3 regions of the Actinopolyspora sabaoui genome follow, and region 1 is predicted to be linked to each of the others. Evidence: riboswitches for the same ligand, from Rfam matches in the RefSeq annotation. Region 1 holds a riboswitch; each other region holds the start of a gene.
The links. A riboswitch is a leader RNA that binds a small molecule or an ion and turns the genes downstream of it on or off. The one in region 1 is predicted to bind glycine.
Positions count from the first base shown of each region.

Region 2: another riboswitch for glycine. It lies ahead of gcvP (aminomethyl-transferring glycine dehydrogenase); the one in region 1 lies ahead of gcvT (glycine cleavage system aminomethyltransferase GcvT).
Region 3: another riboswitch for glycine. It lies ahead of gcvH (glycine cleavage system protein GcvH); the one in region 1 lies ahead of gcvT (glycine cleavage system aminomethyltransferase GcvT).

Region 1 is NZ_JBMIHH010000003.1:213,106-216,978, reverse strand. Features, by position in the region: gene glyA (serine hydroxymethyltransferase) at 1-688, opposite strand, end outside; gene gcvT (glycine cleavage system aminomethyltransferase GcvT) at 739-1,842, opposite strand; glycine riboswitch at 1,877-1,973, opposite strand; glycine riboswitch at 1,974-2,112, opposite strand; gene ACOQFL_RS06085 (TetR/AcrR family transcriptional regulator) at 2,272-2,904, opposite strand; gene ACOQFL_RS06080 (AMP-binding protein) at 3,079-3,873, shown strand, end outside.
Region 2 is NZ_JBMIHH010000010.1:161,610-165,482, forward strand. Features, by position in the region: gene gcvP (aminomethyl-transferring glycine dehydrogenase) at 1-894, opposite strand, end outside; glycine riboswitch at 1,076-1,176, opposite strand; gene ACOQFL_RS18800 (MerR family transcriptional regulator) at 1,347-1,913, opposite strand; gene ACOQFL_RS18805 (bifunctional nuclease family protein) at 2,213-2,689, opposite strand; gene garA (glycogen accumulation regulator GarA) at 3,036-3,500, opposite strand; gene clsA (cardiolipin synthase ClsA) at 3,720-3,873, opposite strand, start outside.
Region 3 is NZ_JBMIHH010000005.1:93,819-97,691, reverse strand. Features, by position in the region: gene ACOQFL_RS10485 (SSI family serine proteinase inhibitor) at 224-673, shown strand; gene ACOQFL_RS10480 (L-serine ammonia-lyase) at 1,181-2,536, opposite strand; gene gcvH (glycine cleavage system protein GcvH) at 2,622-2,993, opposite strand; glycine riboswitch at 3,233-3,347, opposite strand; gene ACOQFL_RS10470 (PucR family transcriptional regulator) at 3,592-3,873, shown strand, end outside.

The sequences.
Region 1 (3,873 bases):
TGGTGGTCACCACGTGGGCGTGCGGTACCGGGTTGGGGTGAAGCCCGGCAGCGACCAGACCGGCGAAGTGGGCCATGTCCACCATGAGGTAGGCACCGACCTCGTCGGCGATCTCGCGGAACCGCTTGAAGTCCAGCTGCCGCGGGTAGGCGGACCAGCCCGCGATGATCACCTGCGGCTTGTTCTCCCGGGCGAGTCGGGCGACCTCGTCCATGTCGACCAGGTGGTCGTCCTCGCGGACCCGGTACGGCACCACGTTGTAGAGCTTGCCGGAGAAGTTCAGCCGCATCCCGTGAGTGAGGTGACCACCGTTGGCCAAATCCAGGCCGAGGATCGTGTCACCGGGCTTGAGCAGCGCGAACATCGCCGCCGAGTTGGCCTGCGCGCCGGAGTGCGGCTGCACGTTGGCGTAGGAGGCCCCGAACAGCTGCTTGACCCGGTCGATGGCGAGTCGCTCGACGACGTCGACGTGCTCGCAGCCGCCGTAATAGCGCTTGCCCGGGTAGCCCTCGGCGTACTTGTTGGTCAGTACCGACCCCTGAGCCTCCAACACCGACTGGGGTGCGAAGTTCTCCGAGGCGATCATCTCCAGCGTGTTCTGTTGCCGGTGCAGTTCCGCGTCGACCGCGTTGGCCACCTCGGGGTCGACCGATGCGAGCCTCTCGTTGAACAGATCGCCTGACGGCATGATCACTTACCTCCGTGTTCCTGATTCTCGGTGGAGCGGGTCGGGCGCGTTCAGCGGTTCCGGCTGTAGAAGGGCGGGTCAACGACCTCCACAGCGACTGCCTTGCCGCGAATGTCCACTTGTAACTCGGTTCCCGTCTTCGCGTAGGCGTGGTCCACATAGGCCATCGCGATCGGGTGTCCCAGCGTGGGCGACGGCGCACCGCTGGTCACGACGCCGATGTCGACGCCGTCACCGTCCAGTACCCGGTAACCGTGGCGTGGGGCGCGGCGGCCCGTTCCGCGCAGCCCCACCAGTGTGCGCTCCGCTGTCCGCTCCGCTGCGTCGGCGAGCGCGGCGCGTCCCACGAAATCTCCCGACTTGTCCAGCCGGACCACCCTGCCCAGATTGGCGTCGAACGGGGTCACCGCGGTGGAGAGCTCGTGACCGTGCAACGGCATACCGGCCTCCAACCGTAGTGTGTCCCGGCATGCCAAGCCGGCGGGCTGTATCCCGTGCGGGGCGCCCGCCTCGCTGAGCGCCTGCCAAACCGTAGCGGCGTCGTTGACGGATGTGAACAGCTCGAAACCGTCTTCGCCGGTATAGCCGGTGCGGGCGAGTAGAACATCACAATTGGCTACCCTGCCGGGGTACCCCGCGAAGTACTTGACCGCTGTCAGGTCGATCTCGGTCAACGGTGCCAGGATGTCCTTGGCCACCGGGCCCTGAACCGCGATCAAGGCATACTCGTCGGACAGGTCGGCGTACTCGGTGTCGAAACCGCGTACCCGCTCGGCCAGCTCGGCGGAGACCACGGCGGTGTTCGCGGCATTGGCGACCACGAGGAACTCCTGTTCGCCGGTGCGGTAGACGATCAGATCGTCCAGTACGCCGCCCGCCTCGTCGCAGATCATCGTGTAGCGCGCACGCCCGACCGTGATCGCCGAAGCGTTGGCCACCAGCGCGTAGTCCAGCGCCTCGGCGGCCTGGGGGCCGCTGATACGAAGCTCGCCCATGTGCGTGAGATCGAACAGGCCCGCCGTGCCGCGTACCGCGTTGTGCTCGTTGATGTCACCCGAGTAGCGCAGCGGCATCTCCCAGCCCGCGAACTCGGTGAAGGTGGCCCCAAGCTGCTGGTGAATCTCGTGCAGTGGTGTCTTGCGGGACGGTGACATGATGGGAACTCCTGATAGGTCGGCGCCTGCTCGGCGTCTCCCCGGAGTCATTGGCCTGAGAGTTTCACCGCGCTGTGCGGCTTGCACCGTGGGCGAGGGGCACGTAACCCCTGCTTTCCTCCTGAATCGCCTGGTGCCATGCGGTGATCGGGCCTGAGAGTTTGTCGGGGAGTGTTGCTCCTTCGGCGCTCCGCGCGCACGTTGGGGCCATTGCCGTGGCCGGGCAGCGATGCCGCGAGCCGAGTGCGGAGTCTCTCCCGCATGACGTCATGGGCGCACTCTTCGATTGTAGCGTGAACGCTACGTAGCCCCGGCTGTCGAGTCAACAGCAGCGCAGCCGAGCATGGCCGGGTTTCCCCCGCGCGTGTGGCGCGCGCCAGGGCCGCCGAGTGGTGTTCGCGTTTACGGGAACTCGACCGGGTGCGGCACTCAGTGGATCTCGTCGAGATCCGTGTAGCGTTTGCGCAGCCCTTCCGTGAAGGCGTGTAGTGCCAGCTCGAAACTGGCGTTGTCGATCTCCGTCGCGTGACTGCGCAGCAGATGTGCTCTGCCGAGGTTGGGGAACCTCTCGTCGTAGACCTCGGCGTCGTCGACGAACCCGCCCGCGAACGATCCCATCGCGCTGCCCACCACGAGATACTTCACGGAAGCCCCGATCATGGTCGCGTAGCGCTGCGGCCAACCGGCCTCGACCAGCCCGCCGTGCACCGCGTCGGCCCGGCGCAGTGCCGCTTCCCGGCGAGCGGGGCCCGAGGCGAGGAACGGTACCAGGTTGGGGTGTTCCACCAACGCCCGGCGATAGGAGCGGGCCCAGACGGTCACGCCCGTGACCCAGTCCGTCTCGAAGCCGGAGACGTCCACCTGGTCCATCATCGAGTTGGCGAGATCGTGCAGCAGTTCGTCCTTGTTGGGGACGTAGTTGTACAGCGAAGCCGCCCGCACTCCCAGCCGTTCCGCCAGGCGTCGCATCGAGAGTGCCTCCAGCCCGGCGGTGTCGATGATCTCGAGTGCGGACTCTCGGATGCGCTCCATCGACAGCAGGGGCGTGCTCGGTCTGGGCAAGAAGTGGCCTCCGGGACCTGTTCGGGGGCGAGTCCGGTTTCGTTGTTCTCGAGTCTTGTCAAACGTTGTCGTCGATTTTAGGGTCTCATAAAACTAACGTCGTTAGTTAAGCTGTCGGCCGCAGTGCTGCGTGCCGCACGCGGTAGCGGCTCCTGGCTATTGAGGAGGTCGCTGATGACCACGAATCATCCGGACACTGTGACAGGGGAGCAGCCGATGGCCACGGGTTCGTCCGCCTCGCTCTCACTCGCTTCGGTGCTCGCGGAACCCGCCCGCCGCACTCCGGAAGCCCCGGCCGTGCTGGAGGGCTCGGAGCGGGTGGATTACGGCGAGCTCTGGGAGCAGGTGCGTCGCCACGCCGCCGCACTGCGGGAGCTCGGTGTCAGCGCGGGGGACCGGATCGCTCTGGTTGCCCCGAACGTCGTGGACTTCGTTCGTGCCTACTACGCGGTGCAGGTGGTCGGCGCGGTCGTGGTGCCCGTTCCGGTGTTGCTCGTCGCTTCGGAAGCCGCCCATCTGGTCTCGGACTCGGGCGCGAAAATGATCCTGGGGCACAGCAGTCAACTGGAACTGGCCCGGGGCTGTGCCGAACGAACCGGTGCGAGCGTGGTGACCCTGGGGGAAGTCGACTCCCGGCAGTGGGTCTCCCGCCAGGGGGAGTACGACGAGCCCTCGCTGACCGAGCTGGCTGCCGGGGCCGAGCCGTTGTCCGGTTTCGTGACGCGCGCACCGCAGGACGAGGCGGTCGTCTTCTATACCAGCGGGACCACCGGCAAACCCAAGGGTGCCGTGTTGACCCAGCTGAACATGGTCATGAACGCTACGGTCAACGCTTTCGACGCCAACGACACCGATTCGAGTGATCTGGTGCTGGGATGCCTGCCGTTGTTCCACGTTTTCGGCCAGACGGTCTCGATGAACACCACGTTCCGTGCCGGTGCCTGCCTGGTGCTGCAACCCGCCTTCGAT
Region 2 (3,873 bases), on a different contig from region 1:
GCCCTTGCGCACGGCCATGTAGCCCGCGTGGGGACCGCCGAAGCCCATCGGGACACCGAACCGCTGACTGGTCCCGACCACGACGTCGGCGCCGATCTCACCGGGGGCACGCAGCATCGTCAACGCCAGCAGGTCGGCCGAGACCACGGCCATACCGCCGCGCCGGTGCACCTCGGCGATGACTTCCTCGTGGTCGCGCACGGCACCGGAAGCGCCGGGGTAGGCCAACAGCGCACCGAAGAACTCCCCTTCGGGAAGCCCGGCCGCACCCTGCGAGAGGTCGGCGTGCACGATCTCGATGCCGAGCGGCTCGGCACGCGTCTCGATCACCGAGATGGTCTGGGGCAGCGCATCGGTGTCGACGACGAACCGGGGGGACTTCGAACGCCCCGCGCGGCGCACCAGGGTCATGCCCTCGGCGGCGGCTGTGGACTCGTCGAGCATCGAGGCGTTGGAAACCGGGACGCCGGTGAGATCGGCGACCATCGTCTGGAAGTTGAGCAGGGCTTCCAGCCGCCCCTGGGAGATCTCGGGCTGGTACGGCGTGTAGGCCGTGTACCAGGCCGGGTTCTCCAGCACGTTGCGGCGGATCACCGGAGGGGTGATGGTGGGGTGATAGCCGAGGCCGATCATCTCCACGTGGGGGTTGTTGCGGTCCGCGAGCTCGCGCAGCTCGTCCAGGGACTCGGCCTCGGTAGCCGGTTCCGGCAACGCCATCCGCATGTCGCGTTCCCGGAGTCCCGCCGGGACGGCTTGTTCGCCGAGCTCTTCGAGGGAACCGACACCGATCACATCGAGCATCCGAGCCAGCTCAGCCGGCATGGGGCCAACGTGGCGGTCGGCGAACGGGGTTCCGTGCTCGAGAGCGGCCAACGGGATACGTTCGTCGGTCATCGCCAAAACCTCAATCGTCGGGCATCTCGGACAGGGCAGACAGCACTCGGGTGAGTTGCTGACCTCCCCCTCTGTCAATGCCCGCGAAACGGGCGCCTGAGAGCTTCGCCCGGTGTGGCGGGCTTGCACCGTCGGCGGGGTTCACCACGACGCTGTGGCGACTCCCTCTTTCCAGAGGTATCTCGCCCGTACGGTCCCAATAGCCTGAGAGGTTGTCGGGGAGGGGTTGCTCCTTCGGCGCCGTACCGAGTTGCTCGGCACGGTCTCTCCCGTACGGGGTCGGCGACGGGTGTGAGCGTACCTCATATCGCCCCGTCCAGGGAGTGTGTGGCAAGGTGCACACTCCTCGAAAGCGCCACGAAAGCCCGGCCCCACCCCGCTCACCGTGGCTCCGCTCGAGCGGATCCGGGCGGTGAAATCTGGTGGGGAAATCCCGTGGGAAACCCCCGCGATCACCCGGTTTGGCGGTCCCGACGCTTCCGGGAGAGTTCGTCCTCGTCCGGTGTGCGGAGGCCACCCCCGTCGGCGCGTTCGGCGGGGAAATCGTGGATCGTGCCGGTTATCTCGCGCATCGCCCCACTGACAGCGATTCCGAAAACACCCTGACCACCACGTAACAGATCAACCACGTCTTCCGCCGAGGTGCACTCGTAGACGGTTGTCCCATCACTGAACAGCGTGACCCCGGCGAGATCACGCACCCCGCGACCACGCAGATGATCCACGGCGATGCGAATGTTGTGCAGTGATACGCCCGCATCCAGCAGCCGTTTCACCACCTTGAGAACCAACATGTCCTTGAACGAGTAGAGCCGCTGCGAACCCGACCCCTCGGCGAGCCTGATCGAGGGCTCGACCAGCTCGGTACGGGCCCAGTAGTCCAACTGCCGGTAGGTGATACCGGCGATCTGACAGGCCGCGCGTCCTCGGTAACCGACCAGCTCGTCCGGAAGCGCCGCGTCCGGGAACAACTCGGCTTGTTCTACGTTCGTATCCAGCCGTGATGCGTTTTCGACCACGCACGCCTCCCCTCGGCCGACCCACGGCGGCCATCGGATCCGGAACCGCAGTCGTCGACACGTCCGAATCCGATCTCGTCACGCCCCCATTCGCTCGACCACCGCGCGCACGTCCACCGTGTCACTCAACAGTATGCTCGCGGAAAACGGCGGTCAACACGACGCGCGGAACGCCCTGTGGAAGTCTCGCACCACTTCGGTGCTCCGCACCAGCGGGGAGACGCCCCGATCCCCTTCAGATGTTCGAGACGTTCCCCGCGACCCGTCGCGCGAACAAGCACCACCGCGACCGAAGCGCCTCAGGTGTCGGCGCCGCGGAAGTCCTCCGGCGAGACCGAGTCCAGGAATTCCTTGAACTTCTCGACCTCGTCCTCCTGCTCGTCGGGAATCAGCAGTCCCGCCTCGTCGAGCACGGACTGCTCGGCGTGGATCGGAACACCGGTGCGCAGTGCCAGCGCCACCGAATCACTCGGCCTTGCCGAGACCCGCACATCGCCGTCGAAAACGAGCTCCGCGTAGAAGGTCCCTTCCTGGAGGTCGGTCACCCGCACTTGTTCCAGCTCTCGCCCGAGCGCACCGACCACGTCCTTGAGCAGATCGTGGGTGAGCGGCCGCGCAGGCCGCACCCCCTGTTGCTCCAGGGCGATGGCGGTAGCCTCGACCGAACCTATCCAGATCGGCAGATACCGTTCGCCGTCGGTCTCGCGCAACAGCAGGATCGGCTGGTTGGCCGGCAGTTCCACTCGCACGCCGACGACGCGCATCTCGCTGCTCATCGTCAAATCGCCTCCTCCAGCGCGCCGAAGCGTGACATCTCCTTCGAGGATCGCGCACCGACGCCTTCGACGCTACCCGCGATACGGCGAAGACGCCGCCCACACAGGCGCCGACCGCTTCCCTCGTCCCGTGGATCACCCGATGGGACGTATACACCGTACCCCGCCCACCCGGGTGATCGGGCATGTCCCACAGCGGCGCGATCTCGCCGGACGGAACCGGTGCGGCTGCTCCGAAAGGTCCACGAGCGAGCTTGGCTCGCGGACTCGGCGGCCGGCTCGAAATACCTCGTTCGCGCCGAACGGGGGCACCCCGGCTGCCACCGAGCGCAGCACCGCCCGATCGTCACCGGCTGCCCTGCGTGCCCTCCGCCGGACCGGTCAGAAACACCAGACGGAACTTGCCGATCTGGACCTCGTCACCGTTGGCCAACACCGAGGTGTCCACGGGTTCACGATTGACATAGGTTCCGTTGAGGCTTCCCACGTCGACGACGACGTACTCCGCGCCTTCCCGGCGGAACTCGGCATGCCTGCGGGAAACCGTCACGTCGTCCAGGAAAATGTCGCTGTCGGGGTGCCGACCCGAGCTGGTCGTCTCCCGGTCGAGCAGGAATCGCGACCCCGCGTTGGGGCCGCGCTTGACCACCAGGAGAGCGGATCCGGCGGGCAGCGCGTCCACACCGGACGCGGTGGACTCTGCAGGCGCACTCTCTGCGTTCTCCTGCTCGGAGAGGAAGGGCTTGAAGACCGAGGTGGTCTCCGATGACTGCTCCGGCGATACGTCGCCGGGCCCGTCGTTGGTGCTCACCTGAGCTCTCCTCCTGCGGATGGATCGTGCCAGTACCACCCAACGTACCGCGCCGTACACGACGTCGGACGGCGAGTCCCGATATTCGAACCGACGGAGCTGGTTGCCAACCGGGGCTTGCCCGGATCATCGCAGTGATGATCATATTCGTTCAACGGTTGATCGCCCGGGCCGAACAACCCCGGGCCGAAAGACACAGCCCCGCCGGAGCGATGCCGTTCACCCACGCGTGCGGGCGAGCCGGACGGCTCCGAACACCTGACCGAGGTAGAGCAGTCCGGCCCACAGATAAAGTGCCGCTCCCCACCCGGTGAAAGCGTAGGCGAACGGACGGGCGATCCAGTCGAACGCGAAATCCCCCTGCACCAGCAAC
Region 3 (3,873 bases), on a different contig from region 1:
GTCTCGGCACCGCTTCCTCCTGGTGTCCACCCGGCACGGACCTCGCCGCTCGCTGAGCCGACTCGTTGTCGTGCGTGTACGACGCGAATTCGCGACACACGCTGCTTCCACGATCGGAGGAAACTCGATCCGGTGATAGTGCCCCGTGATTGCGGCGCGGGGCTACTCCAACCGGGTAAGCATTTCCCGAGGCGATCCCCTATCGACACGGAGGAAGCACAACATGAGCTTTTCCGGACCGCTCGGCCGTACTCTGATCACCGCCTGCGCGGCCGTCGCGGGCATGCTGTTGCCGTTGGCACCGCACACGGGCGCCGAACGGGCTGCCGCGGCGAGCGCGACCTCGTCGGATGAGGTTCAGCGGGCGGTCAGCGTACTCAGTCTTCGAGTCGTACCGAGCAACCGCGCGGAACGGACGCGATCGGCAACCCTGCGCTGCGAACCGACCGGCGGAACTCACCCCCGGGCCGAGGAGGCGTGCGAGCAACTGACGAACAGTGAGGGCGAGTTCGGCGCACTCCAGGAGGAGCGGAATCCGATGTGTCCGCTGGTGTACCGCCCGGTCACCGTCCAAGCCACCGGGATGTGGCGGAACCAGGCCGTCGACCACCGCGAGACGTTCTCCAACAAGTGCGAAATGCGGGCCAAGACCGGTAAGGTCTTCGAATTCTGAGGGAGCATCCGGTTCGCCCGGTACGCGTCGCGGTGCTGGTAGCGCAACCTCTCGCACGAGTCCCACTGCTTCGCCGGGCCGGTCACTCCGGCACGGTGGCCGGGTAGCCGGCACGTGAGTCGGCACCTCGGGAGCGTTGGGCCGCCCTTGAGTAGCGACCTACGCGGCGGAGCGTCCCCCGGGGATGAAAATTTCGTGGGAAATTGACGCTCCGGTGCGGGGGAGGTAGCCCGGATGGGCGTCAATTTCCCGCGAAATCATCGGGCCGGAGCGGCGATGCGCCTCGGCCTCCGTCAATTTCCCGCGAAATCGCCGGGCCGCTTCGGCGCAAGGCCGCACTCCGACCCCCTTCGCAATCGGCACCGCAGCGGGTTCTCCCGTGCGGCTCTCGCGAGGACAGTCCCGACGTTGTGTAGGTCGCTACCCGATGTCGGGGCGCCCACAGCGAGAGCCGTGCGAGAGGTTCCGCCACGGAAGCTCCTACGGAGGCAACTGCGACAGAGGCCGTCAACACTCGATGACGTTCACCGCGAGCCCACCGCGCGCGGTTTCCTTGTACTTGTCCTTCATGTCCTCGCCGGTGGCGCGCATCGTCTTGATGACCTTGTCCAGCGAGACGAAGTGACTGCCGTTACCGCGCAGCGCCATCCTGGCAGCGGTGATCGCCTTGACCGAGGCCACGGCGTTGCGCTCGATGCAGGGAATCTGCACCAACCCGCCGATCGGGTCGCAGGTGAGACCGAGGTTGTGTTCCATGGCGATCTCGGCGGCGTTCTCCACCTGAGCAGGGGTGCCACCGAGCACTTCGGCCAGTCCGGCAGCGGCCATGGAACAAGCCGAGCCCACCTCGCCCTGGCAACCGACCTCGGCACCGGAGATCGAGGCGTTCTCCTTGAACAGCACCCCCACCGCGCCCGCGGCGAGCAGGAACCTGGCCACCCCGTTCCCGTCCGCACCGGGCAGGAACCGCATGTAGTAGTGCAGCACGGCCGGAACGATGCCCGCGGCACCGTTGGTCGGCGCGGTCACGACCCGACCACCGGCGGCGTTCTCCTCGTTGACCGCCAGCGCGTAGACCGTTACCCACTCCATCGGATCGTCGGTGTCGCCGAGTTTGGCGCGCAGTTCGGCGGCGCGTCGCTCGACCCGCAGGCCACCCGGCAGGGAGCCCTCGCTGTTGCAACCGTTGTGCACGCACTCGCGCATGGCGTGCCAGATCGACAGCAGCTCGTCGTGCACCCGCTGTTCGTCACGCCAGACCAGTTCGTTGGCGAGCATGAGCTCGCTGACCGAGTAACCGGTCACGGCACAGTGCTCCAACAGCTCGGCCCCGGTGCGGAACCGGTGGGGCAGTTCGGTGGTGTCCTGTTTGATCCGGTCGGTGCCCGCGGCTTCCTCGTCCACGACGAAACCGCCGCCGACGGAGTAGTACACCGCCCCGCACAGTTGCTCCCCCGACTCGCCGACCGCGGTGAACCGCATTCCGTTGGGGTGCACCGGGAGTGTCTCGCGCCGATACAGCACGAGGTCGTCGTCGTAGTCGAATCGGATTCCGTTGGTGCCGTTCAGCAGCAACCGGCCGGTCGATCGGATCTCGTCGACCCTGCCGGAAACCGCGATCGGATCGACCGATTCCGGTAGGTGGCCCTCCAGACCGAGCAGCACCGCTTTGGGGCTGCCGTGCCCGTGTCCGGTCGCGCCGAGCGAGCCGAACAGTTCGGCCCGCACCCTTGCGACGCGTGGCAGCAGGCCCTGTTCACCCAGCCGCGCCACGAACCGCGCGGCGGCGCGCATGGGTCCCACGGTGTGCGAACTGGAGGGACCGATCCCCACCGAGAAAAGATCGAAGACACTGATCGCCATTGATCGTCTCTTCTTCGTACGTAAGGTGTGGTTCGCCTGCCCCGCCACCTCGTCGTGGCGGGGCCTCAATCAGCGGCGGCGGAGGTCACTCACCCGTGAGTTCGGCGTACTGCCCGGCGTCCAGCAGCGGACCGTACTCGCTGACGCGCAGTTCCAGCAGCCAGCCATCGCCGAACGGGTCGTCGTTGATCTTGGCCGGGTCGTCGACAACGGTCTCGTTGACCGAGACGACCTCGCCGGTGGCGGGGGCGTAGAGATCGCTGACCGACTTGGTGGACTCCAGCTCACCGCAGGCCTCACCCGCGGTGATCTGCTTACCCACCTCGGGCAGGTCGACGTAGACGATGTCGCCGAGCGCGTTGGCCGCGTAGGGGGTGACCCCGACACGCACGACGTCGCCGCGCTCGGCCAGCCACTCGTGCTCCTGGGTGTACTTGAGGTCCGTGGGCAGACTCATGGGGGAGGCTCCATTGCTGTCGTTTGGACACCGGTACCCGATGTCCCGTCGTGGGCCGTCGGGTACGAGCATTCTCGCGTGCCGCGACTCCACCCGGCCGGGCGGCATGCCGCGAACACCGGAGTCCGCGTACTTGGTGGCCTCCCCCTCTGTTGCGGAACCTGAGAGCTTCACCGCGACGTCGCGGTTTGCACCGTGGGTGCGCGCGCCTTCGTCTCGGCGGCGCTTTCCAGAGTTGCCTCGATCGGACGGTACGGATGCCTGAGAGTTTACGGGGAGTTTTGCTCCTTCGGCGCCCGTTCGGTGACACCGTGTACACGGTGCTCACCCACGGGACTCTCCCGCCCGGTGTCGTGGGCCGATATGCGATTGTCGCTGTGTTCGGCAACGATAACCCGAGGGGTGGGCGTATCCAACCCCGGATATCGCGAAGCCGCGACCACTACCGGCGAATCGGGCGCCGAAGCTCGCGCGGTGTGCTCACGATCACTACCGGAAGCGGTCACGGGCCTCGCACGGGTGGCCGGAACCCGGCACCGGAGCGCTCGGGGAATCGAACCGGAGAAATTCCCTTCTGATCCCGACCCCGGGAGGGGCGATGGTCGACGTACGGGGCCTGGTCGAGCGAGTCGGCCCCACCCTGCTGCGTCCGGTGGTGGTGCCGGAGAACACCGGCGGTGTCGGGGACGTGGTCATCGCCGAGCCCGAGGATCCCGGTGGGATCGGAACGGCCGACGTGGTGCTCGGCGTGGGGATCACCGACCGGGCGGAGGCCGTGGAGCTGGTGCGCGAGTGCGGTGCGCGGGAGGCGGCGGCCGTGCTGCTGAAACCGCCGGTGTGCACCGAGGACTCGGTTATCTCGGAAGCCGAGAGAGCGGGG